DNA from 2 places in the Lacimonas salitolerans genome. Region 2 is predicted to be linked to the other one. Evidence: riboswitches for the same ligand, from Rfam matches in the RefSeq annotation. Region 2 holds a riboswitch; the other holds the start of a gene.
What was found. Region 2 has a riboswitch for thiamine pyrophosphate ahead of thiB (thiamine ABC transporter substrate binding subunit). Riboswitches for the same ligand answer to the same signal wherever they lie in the genome.
Positions count from the first base shown of each region.

Region 1 (7,970 bases), on a different contig from region 2:
GCGGGCGTGACGCGCGGCCCGATCTGGTGCTGTCGATCTGCGGCGAGCATGGCGGCAGCCCCGAATCAATCGCTTTCTGCCGGGCGGCGGGATTCGACTATGTTTCCTGCTCGCCTTTCCGGGTGCCGGTGGCGCGTTTGGCCGCAGCCCAACTGGCTGTGCGCGACAAGATACGGTAGCGTCTGCTCTCGCGTCCCCAAGACCTGCGTTTGACACAGGCGCCATGCAGCCGACGCAACCCGGGTCTGGGCGGGCATGGATGGACTCTGTGCGAAAATCTGTCGTAGAAGGCCTCGATTTCGCCGTTTGGTGCGAAGGGGGATAAGATGTTTCGTAAATTTGTTGCCGCCACGCTGATCATGCTGGCGGGTACAGCCGTGGCAGAGCCTTCGCTCGAGCAGGTGATGCGGCTGGAGCAAAAGGCACTGGCCCGTTTGCCCGCAGACCGGCTGGATGCGCTGCTGAATCGTCCGCAGGCGGCAGGCGGTATCAGCTACAGCGATGAATGGCTGGCCAGCCTGCCCGCTGCCAAGGGCAACTCGGAATGGCGCTGCCTGGCCGAGGCGCTTTATTTCGAGGCACGCGGCGAAACCGTCAAGGGCCAGTTCGCGGTTGCCGAGGTGATCATGAACCGCGTCGACAGCGCGACCTATCCCGACACGGTATGCGGCGTGGTGCATCAGGGGACAGGCCGCAAATACGGCTGCCAGTTCACCTATACCTGCGATGGCCTTCCCGAGGTGATCAACGAACCCCGGGCCTTTGATCAGGTGGCCAAGGTGGCCAAGCTGATGGTCAACGGCGCGCCGCGCGTCCTGACCGAAGGGGCGACACATTACCACACCACCGCCGTGAACCCCCGCTGGGCGCGCAAATTCCCGCGCACCGCCCGGATCGGCGTGCATCTTTTCTATCGCCACCCGCAGGAGATGGTGCAGAACTGACCTCGTGACGCAAACGGGCCGCGCAGTGCCGCCCCGCGTGGCGACGCGCGCGCAGGACAGGGCCAGTCTGCGCGCAGGACAGGTCAGCCGGGACGAACCAGCATGAGCAACGAGATCACATGGGCCTTCGCCCACCCGTCGGAACGCGCCGCGGCCACTGCGGGCGACGGGCCGCTGGACAGGATCTCGGTGCGCGATCATATCGTTACGGTTGAAATCGGCGCGTTTCAGGCCGAGCGCGGCACCACCCAGCGGATCTGTTTCAACATCGTGGTCGAGGTGATGCCGACCGCAAACATCCTTGATGACGACGTGGACAGCATCCTGTCCTACGACAAGGTGACCGAGGCGATCGCCGCCGAACTGGCCGCCGAGCGGCTGAACCTGCTGGAAACCCTGGCCGAAAAGGTGGCCGAGCGTATCCTGCACGAGCCACAGGCGCTGCGCGTCTTTGTCCGCATCGAAAAGCTGGATCGCGGACCGGGGGCGCTGGGTGTGGAAATCGTGCGCGCCGCACGCGACATCAAGGCCCGCCGCGTGGCCGAGGATCGGCCGCATCCGCAGGTGGTCTACCTGTCCAACGTCGCCATCTTGTCGGACAACCTGCCCGCATGGATCGACCAGTTGCAGGCCGGGGCGCGGCCCAGCATCCTGTGCGTCGGGCCCGCCGACACACCCGCCCCGCAGGCCGCGCATCCACTGGCACAGCGCCGGATCGACCTGCTGGCGATCGAGCAGAACGCCTGGGTGCTGGCCGGGCGCGATGCGCGCTGCGTGGTGGTGAACTCGCGCACCGAACTCGACTGGGCCATGCGCCACGACCAGATCAGCGTCTGGGCCCCGTCCAAGATCGTGCTGGATGCGGTCGATGGCCCCTCGGCCAGCCCGCGCGACGCGCTGGCGCTGGTGCTGTGGTTCGCACGGTTCATGCAGGCCGCCGACATGCTGGTGATCGGGCAGGATCTGCCCGACGCGCCCGACCTTCCGCTGCGCGCGGTGGCCACGGATGTGACGGTGATCTGAGCGTTTGCCTTGCGCGCCCCGATGCGTAATACCCGCCCCATGACCGACTATTTCAGACCGCTTGTGCAATCGGGCCTTGCCCGCCCGGATGAGGCCCTTCCGCTCGCTGGCGGGCGGCTGTGGTTCACCCATGCCGAGCGGATGCGCCGGGGCGCGCCCCGGAACGCACCGGGGCAGGTGGTGCCCGCCCGCGACCTGCCCGACGACTGGCGCGACGCGCTGACCACGGCGCGCGCGGATGTGGCGGGGATGGCGCTGGACACCCCGCGCGTCATGGGCATCCTGAACGCCACACCCGACAGCTTTTCCGACGGTGGCCTGTATCATGACCCGGCCCGGGCCGTGGCCCACGGGGTTCAGATGATCGCCGACGGGGCCGACATCATCGACGTGGGCGGCGAATCCACCCGACCGGGGGCAGAAACTGTGCCCGCCGACGCGGAAATCGCGCGCGTCACCCCGGTGATCGCCGCCCTGCGCGCCGCAGGCCCCACACCGATCTCGATCGACACCCGCAAGACGACCGTGGCGCAGGCGGCGGTGCAGGCCGGCGCAAACCTGGTGAATGATGTGGCAGGCTTTACCTTCGACCCCGGACTGGCCCCGTTCTGCGCCAGCCATGCCCTGCCGGTCTGCGTGATGCACGCACAGGGCGATCCCGCCACGATGCAGAAGAATCCAAGCTATGACGACGTGGTGCTGGACGTTTTCGATTTCCTGCAGGACCGCGTGCAGGCCCTGATGGCGCTGGGTATCCCGCGCGGGCGCATCGTGGTCGACCCCGGCATCGGCTTTGGCAAGACCGCCGATCACAACCTGGCGCTGCTCAACCGGATCAGCCTGTTTCACGGGCTGGGCTGCGCGATCCTGCTGGGCGCCTCGCGCAAGCGATTCATCGCCACGATTGGCTGCGCGCCCGAACCGGCAGACCGCATGCCCGGCTCGGTCGCCGTGGCGCTGGCGGGCGTGGCGCAGGGGGTGCAGATGTGCCGCGTGCATGACGTGCGCGCCACCGTCTCGGCGCTGGCCTTGTGGCAGGCGGTGCAGGGGGGCGCTGCCCCCGTCGCCTGAAGGCGACTCCCCCGGAGTTTACGGGCAAGATGAAGGACGACCCCCGCCACCACTCAGCGGGGCACTTCGGTGGATGTGGCGCGGCCTGCTCAGGCCCTCACCGGAACAATGGCCGCGCCAGGTGCCCCCGTCAGCCGCAGACCAGCCCGCCATCCACGATCAGCGTCTGCCCGGTGACCGCCCGCGCCCAGGGCGAGGCGAAGAACAGCACCGCATCGGCCATCTCCGCAGGCGTGGTCACATGGCCCAGCGGCGTCTGCCCCGCGATCAGGTCGAACACCGCCTCGGGCGTCGCGGCACTGGCATCGGTGGTGCGCAGCAGCCCGCCCGCCACCATGTTCACCGTCACCCCCAGCGGACCCAGGTCGCGCGACGCGGTGCGGGTCAGCGCCATCAGCGCGGCCTTGGCGGCAGTGTAATCGTGATAGGGCACAACCGGGTTCTGCACCAGATTGGTGCCGATGGTGATCACCCGGCCAAACCCGGATGCCGCAAAATGCGGGCGCGCGGCGGCGATCAGGTTCAGCGCGCCCCCTACCGACACCTGCGCCTGTGCGGCCATATCGGCCCAGTCCAGCGTCTCCAGCCCCTTGCGCGCATCGCCGTTGAACTGGAAATCGGCCAACGCGTTATGCACCAGCACATCGGGCGCACCCATGGCCTCGGTGATCTGTGCCACCATCGCCGCCACGGCCGCGCGGTCGGTCACATCCGCCTGAAACGCCTGCGCGCGCGGGCCGATCTCGGCGCACAGCGCCTCTGCCGCGTCCTGACTGTGGCGATAGTTCACCGCCACCCGCGCGCCCTGCCGGGCAAAGGCGCGCGCGATGGCCGCCCCAAGGCCACGCCCCGCGCCGGTGACAAGAACGGTCTGATCTGCAATCTGTTTCATGGTCTTTCCCTGTATATTCAAAGGTTCGGGCAACAGGGACGCCCTGCACTCAGGGGCCGCGACGCGATGACGGAAGGAAAACAACGCCCCCCGCCGCGCGAGGAAACGAGGCCCCGCACATCGGCAAAGGGCGCATCGCAACTTCCTACGCCGGCATGATCCGGTTCAGGTTCCAAGGGTTCGTCTCAGCCCGCGTATCCGCGGACGCCCCTGTTGCAGCCGCCACGATGGGCCGGGGCGGGGGCGGCGTCAAGCACCGCGCCACGAAAAAGGGCGGACCCGCAGGCCCGCCCCGAGTCGCCGATCCCGTCGGGATCAGTTCTTTTCGCGGTCCACCATCTTGCCCGCGGAAATCCACGGCATCATCGCGCGCAGCTTTGCACCGACCTGTTCGATCTGGTGTTCGTCGTTCAGACGGCGGGTCGCCTTGAACGAGGGCTGACCCACGGCATTCTCCTGCATGAAGTCGCGCACGAACTTGCCGGTCTGGATGTCGGTCAGAACCGCCTTCATCCGCGCCTTCGTCTCGTCATAGGGCAGGATGCGCGGGCCAGAGACATATTCGCCATACTCGGCGGTGTTGCTGATCGAGTAGTTCATGTTGGCGATGCCGCCTTCATAGATCAGGTCGACGATCAGCTTGACCTCGTGCAGACATTCGAAATAGGCCATTTCCGGCTCGTACCCGGCCTCGACCAGCGTCTCGAAGCCCATGCGGATCAGCTCCACCAGACCGCCGCACAGAACCGCCTGCTCGCCGAACAGGTCGGTTTCGCATTCCTGGCGGAAGTTGGTCTCGATGATGCCCGAGCGCCCACCGCCGATGCCGGCGCAATAGGACAGGCCGATTTCCAGCGCCTTGCCGGTGGCGTCGTTCTCCACCGCCACAAGGCAGGGCACGCCGCCGCCCTTGGTGTATTCGCCGCGCACGGTGTGGCCGGGTCCCTTGGGGGCCATCATGATGACATCGACGCCGGGCTTGGGTTCGATCAGGCCGAAATGCACGTTCAGACCGTGGGCGAACGCGATGGCGCTGCCTTCGCGCAGGTTGTCATGCACGTATTTGCGGTAGGTCTCGGCCTGCAATTCGTCGGGCATGGTGAACATGATCAGGTCGCACCAGGCGGCAGCCTCGGCGATGCCCATGACCTTCAGGCCTTCGGCTTCGGCCTTCTTGGCCGACGGGCTGCCTTCGCGCAGGGCGACGACAAGGTTCTTGGCGCCGCTGTCGCGCAGGTTCAGCGCATGGGCGTGCCCCTGAGAGCCATAGCCCAGAATCGCCACCTTCTTGTCCTTGATCAGGTTGATGTCACAATCACGGTCATAGTAAACGCGCATGGGTCTGTCCTTCTTTGCGGTTTGATTGCCGGGCAGATTAGCCACAATGCCGCAAATATGTTTGCGTTCTGCGCAGAATTTCGGCATTTGGAGGAGTATCAATTCACCGATCATGCAGAATACGGAAAATTCATGCTCGACGATGCCGACCGACGCATCCTGCGCCAGTATCAGGCCGCGCCCGACCTGCCCGCCGCCGATCTGGCCGAACGGGCCGGGGTCACGCCCAGCACGCTGACCCGGCGGCTGGACCGGATGCGCGGCGCGGGCGTGCTGCGCGGGTTGCGCGGGCGGGTGAACTGGCGCGCGCTGGGGTATGAGGTCGAGGTCAGCCTGCGCCTGACCCTCGACAAGACGCAGGCGCGCGCCTTTGACGAGTTTCTGGCCGCCGCGCGCCAGGTGCCCGAGGTGATCGAGATCCAGACATTCCTTGGCGTGGTCGATGCCCGTCTGTCGGTCATTGCCCGCGACATCCCGCATTATCAGCAGGTCTATCGCCAGCGCATCCTGACCCTGCCGCATATCGCCGATATCGAGGCGCTGATGCATGTCGCCCTGCTGAAATCGGACGAGGCGCTGCCGCTGTGACCGATCTGGATGACACCGACCGCCGCATGATCCGCGCGCTGATCGACGATGCCGGGCAATCGGCGGGGGCGCTTGGGCGCGCACTTGGCCTGTCGCAGCCCGCCACGTGGCGGCGGATGAAACGGCTGCGGGATGCCGGTGTGTTCCGCGCCCCCCGCGTCGATCTGGACCATGCCGCGCTGGGGTTCGGCGTGACGGTGTTCCTGGGGGTCAGGCTGGCCACCAAAGGGCGCGTCAGCCTCGAGGATTTCGAACGCGCCGTCACCGCCATCCCCGAGGTGCAGACCGTCGAACACGTGCTGGGCATGTATGACTACCGCCTGCGCGTGGTGGCCCGCGACATCGCCGATTTCGAACGCGTGCTGCGCCGCCGCATCATGACCCTGCCGGGGGTCGGGAACGTCGAGGCGAACGTGCTTTTGTCCGAAGAGCGCCGCCCCGGCCCGATCTGACAGGGGCGCGCGATGCGCATGGGATATGCATGGTTCGTGCATGCGGATCACACGGCGGGGTCTGGCGGTCAAGGAAGGCTTTGCTTTTGGCCCCGCGCGGCGCTAGCAAAGGGTGACTGAAACGAAAGGCGCCGCCATGACCGCATTGCTGAACACCGTCGATCCCGATGGGCTGCTGGAATATTCCGTGGTCTTTACCGACCGCTCTCTGAACCATATGTCGGCGTCTTTTCAACAGGTTATGCGCGACATCTCAGACATGCTGAAAGAGGTGTACAACGCCGATGGCGTGGCGCTGGTGCCCGGCGGCGGCACCTACGCGATGGAGGCGGTGGCCCGCCAGTTCGGCCGCGACGCCCACGCGCTGGTGGTGCGCAACGGCTGGTTCAGCTTTCGCTGGAACCAGATTTTCGATGCGGGAAAATTTACTGAAAAAACAACCGTCTACAAGGCGCGGCAGATCGGAAACGGCCCGCAGGCGCCCTTTGCCCCCGCACCGATAGACGAGGTTGTCGCCGCCATCCACGACGCCCAGCCCGACGTGGTTTTCGCCCCACATGTAGAGACTTCGGCCGGTCTGATCCTGCCTGACGACTATATATCGTGTCTGTCGCAAGCCGCCCATGACGTGGGCGCGCTGATGGTGCTTGATTGCATCGCCTCCGGCTGCGCCTGGGTCGACATGAAGGCCACGGGCGTCGACGTGCTGATCTCGGCTCCGCAAAAGGGGTGGTCGGCCTCGCCTTCATGTGGCTTGGTAATGATGTCCGGCAAGGCACTGGAAAGGTTGGAAAAAACCGATTCTGACAGCTTCGCCGTGGACCTCAGAAAATGGCGCGCGATCATGGAAACCTATGAGAATGGCGGCCATGCCTATCACGCCACCATGCCCACAGACGCCCTGCGCGCCTTTCGCGACACGATGCTGGAAACCCGCGACTATGGTTTCGACAAACTGCGCGACGCCCAATGGGCGCTTGGCGACGGCGTGCGCGCACTGCTGGCTGAAAAGGGCGTGAAATCCGTGGCAGAACAAGGGTTTGGCGCACCGGGCGTTGTGGTCAGTTACACCACCGATCCCGACATTCAGAACGGCAAGAAATTCGCCGCGCAAGGCATGCAGATCGCCGCGGGCGTGCCGCTGCAATGCGACGAGCCCGAGGGCTTCATGACCTTCCGACTTGGGCTGTTCGGCCTGGACAAGCTCTACGACGTGCCTGCCGCTCTGGACCGGCTCAAGAAGGTCACGGATAAGGTTCTCTGATCGTTTCCTCTCTCTAAAAATATCCCGGGGGTGAATTGGCCCAAGGGGCCAAGAGGGGGCAGCGCCCCCTTTACCCGGCGCGCATGAAATGCGCGCAATCCCTCGGTTCACCCGCGCGCACCAAGCCCCAGTTGCATCATCGTGCGGCGCACCGGTGCCAGCGAGTAGATCGCGTTCAGCCCTGTCATCCGCAGATCGCGCAGCGGCTGGGCTGAAACCATCGACGCGCGGTTGAGCATGTCGATACCGCGCAGCCGGGCCTGCACTTCCCAATGCCGCCGCCGGTGGTAGGTCTGCAGCATCTGCGCATCGCCCAGACGGTCGGGCGCAGCCTCGGCCAGTTCCAGCAGCACGCGCATGTCGCCAAGGCTCATGTTCAGCCCCTGCGCCCCGATCGG
Region 1 is NZ_JBHUDD010000041.1:62,397-70,366, forward strand. It holds gene ACFTOW_RS05725 (putative PEP-binding protein) at 1-179, shown strand, start outside; gene ACFTOW_RS05730 (cell wall hydrolase) at 327-944, shown strand; gene ACFTOW_RS05735 (dihydroneopterin aldolase) at 1,047-1,967, shown strand; gene folP (dihydropteroate synthase) at 2,007-3,038, shown strand; gene ACFTOW_RS05745 (3-oxoacyl-ACP reductase) at 3,169-3,930, opposite strand; TPP riboswitch at 4,056-4,152, opposite strand; gene ilvC (ketol-acid reductoisomerase) at 4,246-5,268, opposite strand; gene ACFTOW_RS05755 (Lrp/AsnC family transcriptional regulator) at 5,401-5,856, shown strand; gene ACFTOW_RS05760 (Lrp/AsnC family transcriptional regulator) at 5,853-6,308, shown strand; gene ACFTOW_RS05765 (aminotransferase class V-fold PLP-dependent enzyme) at 6,445-7,572, shown strand; gene ACFTOW_RS05770 (UbiH/UbiF family hydroxylase) at 7,680-7,970, opposite strand, start outside.
Region 1: linked by a shared signal. The riboswitch ahead of ACFTOW_RS05745 (3-oxoacyl-ACP reductase) and the one ahead of thiB (thiamine ABC transporter substrate binding subunit) in region 2 are both predicted to bind thiamine pyrophosphate.

Region 2 (7,970 bases):
GTCGCCACCCTTGGCTACCATCACCGGGTCCAGCACGACGGGCACGTCGCGCCCGCGCAGAGCATCGGCCACCGCGCGCGCAATCTCGGCGCTGCCCAGCATCCCGATCTTGACCGCATCGACGCGGATATCATCAAACACTGCGCCGATCTGTTCCGCGACGAAGGCGGGCGGGATCAGTTGCGCGCCGCGCACACCGCGCGTGTTCTGCACCGTCAGCGCGGTGATCGCGGCCATGGCATAACCGCCATTGGCGCTGATCGCCTTGATGTCGGCCTGAATGCCCGCGCCGCCCGACGGGTCCGACCCGGCGATAGACAAGATGTTGGGGATCATGCGTGCCTCCATGCGTTGACCAGATCGCGGGTTGCGGCCTGCGGATCATCGGCCCCGGAGATGGCCGACACCACCGCCACGCCTGCACAGCCTGCGGCCCTGATCGCCGGGATATCCGCCAGCCCGACGCCGCCGATGGCCACCGCAGGAATTGGGCTGTGTGCCACCACCTGCGCCAGACCGTCCAGCCCCAGCGGGGTGGCATGGTCGGGTTTCGTGGCCGTCGCACGCACCGGGCCGACCCCGATCAGGCTGATCGCGCCCTTGGGCATCGCGGCAAGCTGCGCCTGTGTTTCGATCGACAGCCCCAGATGCCGGTCCGGCCCAAGTGCGGCGCGCGCCTGCGCCGGATCGCCATCCCCCTGCCCCATGTGCAGCCCGTCGGCCCCGCTGGCCAAGGCCACCTCCAGCCGGTCATTCACGATCAACGGCACGCCCGCCGCGCGGCACAGCGGCAGCAATCGACGCGCCTGCGCCACCATCTCGGCCTCGGTCGCGGTCTTGTCGCGCAACTGGATCAGACCCGCGCCACCGGCCAGCGCCGCGCACACCAGCGCATCGTCGCAGCCATCGGGAGTTACAAAGTAGATGCCGATGCTCATGCCTGCATCACCTGTGCACCTGCGCTGACATCCTCGGGCGTCAGGGCATGCAGCGCATCCAGAAAGGCCACCTGAAAGCTGCCCGGCCCCTGCGCCTGCACGCCCGCGCGCTCGCCCGCCAAACCGTAATAGGCCAGCGCGCCAACCGTGGCACGCAGCGTGTCCTGCCCCACGGCAAAGGCCGCCACGATGCCGGTCAGCGAGCAGCCCATCACGGTGATGCGCGGCATCATCGGGTGGCCGTTGCCCACACGAAACGCCCGCGCGCCATCAGTCACGAAATCCTGCGCCCCGGTCACCGCGACCACACCGCCCGTCAGCCGCGCCAGATCGCGCGCGGCCCCTTCTGCGGCGTCCACGCTGTCGGCGGCATCGGCCCCCTTGCCCGCTGCCGCCGTGCCCGCCAGCGCCAGGATTTCCGACGCATTGCCCCGGATCACGGAGGGTTTCAGCGCCAGCAGCCGCGCGCCCGCATCGCGCCGCATCGCCGTGGCGCCCACTGCCACCGGGTCCAGCACCCAAGGGCTGCCACGATCGTGGGCGACCTGCGCCGCCGCCTCCATCCCGCGCAGCCAGTCGGGGCTGAGCGTGCCGATATTCAACGTCAGCGCCTGCGCGATGCCCGCGAACTCGCCCGCCTCACCGGCGTCATGCACCATCGCGGGTGACGCGCCCGCGGCCAGCATCACGTTGGCCATCACGTTCATCGCCACAAAATTGGTGATGTTCTGCACCAAGGGCGCGTTGGCCCGCATCGTTCTCAGGTGGGTGCCCCAGTCGGTCATTGTCGTCCTTTCGTCGCGAAGGGCCGACCGCGCCCCGGATCAGGGGGCAACCGCGACTTCCTCCGCCAGCATGATCTGGTTCAGGTTCAAAGGGTGCTTCTCAGCCCCGCCTGCGCGGAACGCCCCTGTCGTACCGTTGTCATAACCCGATTCCCGCGCCCGCCGCCAGCCCTTGCACCTGCGTTCCGGTGGCGATAGCGTCGCAGACACCTCGGGGTGCCCTTGTGGCTGAGATGCAGATGCGAACCCGTTGAACCTGATCCGGTTAAGACCGGCGGAGGGAAGGTTTTGGATCATCCTCCAATTCACTCGCCCCCCCGCCCGTCGCAGCAGATGGAGGATGCGATGCGTCACCTGTTCCTTGCCACGGGCCTGTTGGCCGCCACCCAGGCGGTGGCCCAGGACTCGCCCGTTCTGACGATCTATACCTACGACAGTTTCGTGTCCGACTGGGGCCCGGGACCGCAGATCAAGGAGGCGTTCGAAGAGACCTGCGCCTGCACGCTGCAATTCGTGGGCGCTGGCGACGGGGCCGCCCTGCTGGCGCGGCTGCGTCTGGAAGGCGCGCGCACGCAGGCCGATATCGTGCTGGGGCTGGACACCAACCTGACCGCCGCCGCGCGCGACACCGGGCTGTTCGCCCCGCATGGCGTGCAGGCGGATTTCGACCTGCCCGTGGCGTGGCAGGATGACATGTTCCTGCCTTTCGACTGGGGCTATTTCGCCTTTGTCGCGGGCGCGGAGGTGGAGGCCCCGACCGATTTCCGCGCCCTTGGCGAAAGCGGCACCAGCATCGTCATCCAGGACCCGCGCAGTTCGACCCCCGGTCTGGGCCTGCTGATGTGGGTCAAGGCCGCCTATGGCGATCAGGCGGGCGAGATCTGGGAAGGGATGGCCGACAATATCGTCACCGTGACCCCCGGCTGGTCCGAGGCTTACGGCCTGTTTCTGGAGGGCGAGGCCGACATGGTGCTGTCCTACACCACTTCGCCTGCCTATCACCTGATTGCCGAGGATGACGCCAGCAAACGCGCCATCCCCTTCAGCGAAGGCCATTACATGCAGGTCGAGGTCGCGGCGAAGCTGGCGGGCACGGATCACCCCGATCTGGCCGATCAGTTTTTGCAATTCATGCTGACCGATGCGTTCCAGTCGGTGATCCCGACAACCAACTGGATGTATCCGGCGGTGACACCCGAGGGCGGCCTGCCCGACGGGTTCGACACCCTGATCACCCCCGGAAAGGCGCTGCTGCTGGACCCGGAACAGGCCCGCGCCCTGCGCGATGACGCGATTGCCGAATGGCAGGCCGCGCTGACACGGTGATCCCTGCGCGGCCCGCTTTGCCGCTCTGGCCCGGCTGGCTGGCCGGGCTGATGCTGTGCGCGTTGTTGCTGGCCCCGCTGGCGGCGGTGCTGGCGCGCGCGGGCGGGGCAGGCTGGCCGGGGGCCGCCGATCTGGCCGCGCTGCGGTTCACCGTGGTGCAGGCGGTGCTGTCCGCGCTGATCTCGGTCGCGCTGGCGGTGCCGGTAGGGCGTGCGCTGGCCCGGCGGCGGTTCCCGGGGCGCGGGGCGCTGATCACCCTTCTGGGCGCTCCCTTCATCCTGCCGGTGATCGTGGCGGTTCTGGGCCTGTTGGCGGTGTTCGGGCGCGGCGGCGTGGCGAATGACCTTCTGGCGTGGCTGGGCCTGCCACAGATACAGATCTATGGCCTGCATGGCGTGGTGCTGGCGCATGTGTTCTTCAACCTGCCGCTGGCCACCCGGATGATCCTGCAAGGTTGGCAGGCCATCCCGGCCGAGCGGTTCCGGCTGGCCGCCAGCCTTGGCATGCCGCCCGCCACCGTGCTGCGGGTGCTGGAACGGCCCATGCTGCGCAGCGTCCTGCCCGGCGCCGCGCTGATCGTCTTTGCGCTGTGCCTGTCCAGCTTCGCGGTCGCGCTGACACTGGGTGGCGGTCCGCGCGCCACCACGCTGGAACTGGCGATCTATCAGGCGTTCCGCTTTGATTTCGACCTTGGCCGCGCGGCGGTGCTGGCGGCGCTGCAACTGGCGCTGGTGATGGGGGCGGCAATGCTGGCCTTGCGCGCGGGCGACGTGACGGGCTTTGGCGGCGGGCTGGACCGTCCCCAGCGCCGGTGGGAGGCCGAGACACCCCTGCTGCGCACGCAGGACGCCGGGTTGATCGCACTGGCCGCGGCGTTCCTGCTGACCCCGCTGGCCGCGATCGTGTGGCGCGGGGCGGTGGGCGTGCTGACCCTGCCCGCGCAGGTCTGGCAGGCGGCGGCGGTGTCGCTGGGCGTGGCGCTGGTCGCAACCGCGCTGTGCATCATGATGGCGATGGCGCTGGCCCTGCTGGCCCTGCGTCACCGCTGGATCGAAGGATTCGGCCTGCTGGGGCTGGCGATCTCGCCGCTGGTGATCGGCACGGGGCTGTTTCTGATGGTCCATCCCTTTGCCGATCCGGCCCGGCTGGCCCTGCCCGTCACCGCGCTGGTCAATGCGGCCATGGCGCTGCCCTTTGCCCTGCGGGTGATCCTACCCCGACTGCGCGAGGTCGAGGCGACCCATGGCCGGCTGGCCACATCGCTGGGGATGCGTGGGGCGGCGCGGTTGCGCTGGCTGATCTGGCCCCGTCTGCGGCCCGTTCTGGGCTTTGCCGCCGGGCTGGCGGCGGCGCTGGCCATGGGCGATCTGGGGGTGATCGCGCTTTTTGCCGATCCCGACACGGCCACTCTCCCGCTGCAGATCTTGCGGTTGATGGGGGCCTACCGGATGGATCATGCCGCGGGTGCGGGGCTGGTGCTGCTGATCCTCAGCCTCGGGCTGTTCTGGCTGTTCGACCGCGGAGGGCGCGACCATGCTGCGACTTGAAGGCGTGCATATCCGGCAGGGTGACTTTGACCTGCGTGCGGATTTCACTGTGCCCGCAGGCGCCCGCGTCGCCATCATCGGCCCCAGCGGTGGCGGCAAATCCACGCTGCTTGGCGCGCTGGCCGGGTTCCTGCCCCTGACATCGGGACGCATCCTTTGGGCCGATACCGACATCACGGACGCACCGCCCGCCGCGCGCCCGATCGCCATGCTGTTTCAGGACAACAACCTGTTTCCGCACCTGACCGTTGCGCAGAATGTCGGGTTGGGCATCCGCCCCGCTCTGCGCCTGACAGCCGATCACCGCGCGACGGTGGACACTGCCCTGTCCCGCGTCGGCCTGCCCGGCATGGGCGCACGCCTGCCTGCGCAGCTGTCGGGTGGGCAGCAGGGGCGCGCCGCGCTGGCGCGGGTTCTGGTGCAGCGCAAGCCCCTGATCGCACTGGATGAACCCTTTGCCGCGCTGGGGCCTGCCCTGAAGTCCGAGATGCTGGATCTGGTGGCGGATCTGTTGGACGAGACCGGCGCCACCCTTCTGATGGTCAGCCACGCGCCCGGGGATGCCCGCCGCCTGTGCCCCCGGACCATCCTTGTCGATGAAGGCCGGGCGGCCCCACCCGCAGACACAACCGCCCTGCTGGACAACCCGCCACCGGGGCTGCGCGCCTATCTGGGCGTCTGAACGAAAAAACCCCGCGTCATGCGCGGGGTTTTTCCATGTCTTGGACCCGATGGATCAGGCGTTCTTCTTGCCCTTGACCGGCGCCCAGATGCGCTTGTTGGTCAGGTACAGCAGGACCGACAGCACCGTCAGGAACAGCACGGCCACAAAGCCCGACTGCTTGCGCGCCATCATCTTCGGCTCGGCTGTCCACATCAGGAACGCCGACACATCCTTGGACATCTCGCGCAGCGAGTTGTCCGCGCCATCGTCGAAATCGACCCAGCCATCGTCCATCGGCGGTGCCATGGCGATCCACCGGCCAGGGTAGGCAGTGTTCTCATAGTAGAGCGTGCCTGCCTCTTCCTTTTCCTCGCCGGTATAGCCCAGCAGCAGCGATGCGATGTATTCCGGGCCGCCGATGCCGTTGACAAGCTGGTTGATCCCCAGACCGTAGGGCCCGTGGAAACCCGCCCGCGCCTTGGCCATCACGCTGAGGTCAGGGGCGGTTTCCAGGTTCGATCCCGGAAAGTGATCGGTCGGCACGGCAGGACGAAAATCGTCGAGTTCTTCGTCAAAGACCTCGAACTGGCCCGCATAGGCGCGCACCTGATCTTCCGAGAATCCCGGTCCGCCCTCGTCACCCAAGGTGCGCAGCGGGACATACTCCAACCCGTGGCAGGCGGCGCAGACCTCGGTATAGACCTTGAGCCCGCGTTGCAGTTGGGCCTGATCGAACCGGCCAAACGGACCTTTGAAGGAGAAATCGAAAGTCTCCACAATTCCGTCTTCGCCGGCCGCTGTGGCCGCCCCGGCCGAAAGAGCCAGGGCTACCGCTGCGGAAATCGCGAGTTGCTTCAGCATTTCCATTGGTCCTTTCTTATTCCGCCGGGGTCTCGGCAGGCCCGTAATGGGCTTTGAAGTCATCCTCGATCGTGGCCGGTGCAGGCAGCGGCTTTTCGATCACACCCAGCAGCGGCAGGATGATCAGGAAATACGCGAACCAATAGGCCGAAGCGATCAGAGAGAACGTGGCATAGGGTTCTTCCGCAGGCATTGCACCCAGCCACATCAGGACCATGAAATCGACCACGAGGATCCAGAACCACCACTTGAACATCGGGCGATACCGGCCCGAACGCACGCGGCTGGTGTCCAGCCATGGGGCGAGGGCCATCACCGCGATGGCACCGAACATCGCCAGCACGCCAAAGAACTTGGCGTCGATGATGCCACCGGTGATCCAGCTTGCGAACATCACGATCCAGACATCCGAGGTAAAGGCGCGCAGGATCGCGTAGAACGGCAGGAAGTACCATTCGGGCACGATGTGCGAGGGCGTCACCAGCGGGTTGGCCTCGATGTAGTTATCGGGGTGGCCCAGGTAGTTCGGCATGAAGCCGACGATGGCAAAGAACACGGCCAGGATGATCGCCAGGGCGAACAGGTCCTTGATCACGAAGTAGGGCCAGAAGGGCAGCGTGTCACGCTCGGCCTCTTCCTTCGACCCGCGGCGCACCTCGACCCCGGTGGGGTTGTTGTTGCCGGTGGTGTGGAAGGCCCAGATATGCACCGCAACCAGCGCCGAGATGACGAAGGGCAGCAGGTAATGCAGGCTGAAAAAGCGGTTCAGCGTGGCATTGTCCACCGCCGGGCCGCCCAGCAGCCAGGTTTCGATTCCCGAGCCGATAAAGGGGATCGCGCCGAACAGGCCGGTGATCACCGTGGCACCCCAGAACGACATCTGACCCCAGGGCAGAACGTAGCCCATGAAGGCCGTGCCCATCATCAGCAGGTAGATCAGCATGCCGATGATCCAGGTCACTTCGCGCGGGGCCTTGTAGGAGCCATAGTAAAGACCGCGGAAGATGTGTAGATACACGGCAGCAAAGAACAGCATCGACCCGTTCTGGTGCAGATAGCGGATCATGTGCCCGCCGTTCACGTTGCGCATGATGTGCTCGACCGACGCGAAGGCGTGATCGACATGCGGCGTGTAATGCATCGCCAGGATGATCCCGGTGATGATCTGCAACGCCAGGCAGAAGGTCAGGACAATGCCCCAGATCCACATCCAGTTCAGGTTCTTGGGTGTGGGGATCATGACAGTGTCGTACAGCAGGCCGACGACGGGCAAACGGCTGTGCAGCCACTTTTCGCCCCCTGTCTTCGGCTCGTAGTGATCGTGCGGAATTCCGGACATATGCGCGTTTCCTTATCCCAGTTGTATCGTCGTGTCGTCGATGAATTCGGCGACCGGTATATCGAGGTTACGCGGAGCGGGGCCACGGCGGATCCGGCCGGCCTCGTCATAGTGCGACCCGTGACACGGGCAGAACCATCCGGAAAAGTCACCTGCGCCATTACCGATCGGCACGCAGCCGAGGTGGGTGCACACCCCGATCATCACCAGCCACTCGCCGTTTTCGTCCATCGCGCGGTTGGCATCGCTGGCATCGGTGTTGGGCTTGTTGGGATTCTGCGACAGAGGATCGGGCAGCTCGTCCAGCGACACGGCGCGGGCGGCTTCGATCTCTTCTGCCGTGCGGCGGCGGATAAAGACCGGCTTGCCCAGAAACTTGACCGACAGCTGCGAGCCTTCGGACACGCCGGACACATCGACCCGGATCGAGGCAAGCGCCTGAACATCGGCCGAGGGGTTCATCTGGTTGACCAGCGGCCAGACGGCCGCACCCGTGGCAACGACACCTGC
Region 2 is NZ_JBHUDD010000143.1:1,619-9,588, forward strand. It holds gene thiD (bifunctional hydroxymethylpyrimidine kinase/phosphomethylpyrimidine kinase) at 1-336, opposite strand, end outside; gene thiE (thiamine phosphate synthase) at 333-938, opposite strand; gene thiM (hydroxyethylthiazole kinase) at 935-1,723, opposite strand; TPP riboswitch at 1,764-1,860, opposite strand; TPP riboswitch at 1,926-2,023, shown strand; gene thiB (thiamine ABC transporter substrate binding subunit) at 2,069-3,049, shown strand; gene ACFTOW_RS15410 (ABC transporter permease family protein) at 3,025-4,596, shown strand; gene ACFTOW_RS15415 (thiamine ABC transporter ATP-binding protein) at 4,583-5,278, shown strand; gene ACFTOW_RS15420 (cytochrome c1) at 5,333-6,121, opposite strand; gene petB (cytochrome b) at 6,138-7,460, opposite strand; gene petA (ubiquinol-cytochrome c reductase iron-sulfur subunit) at 7,473-7,970, opposite strand, start outside.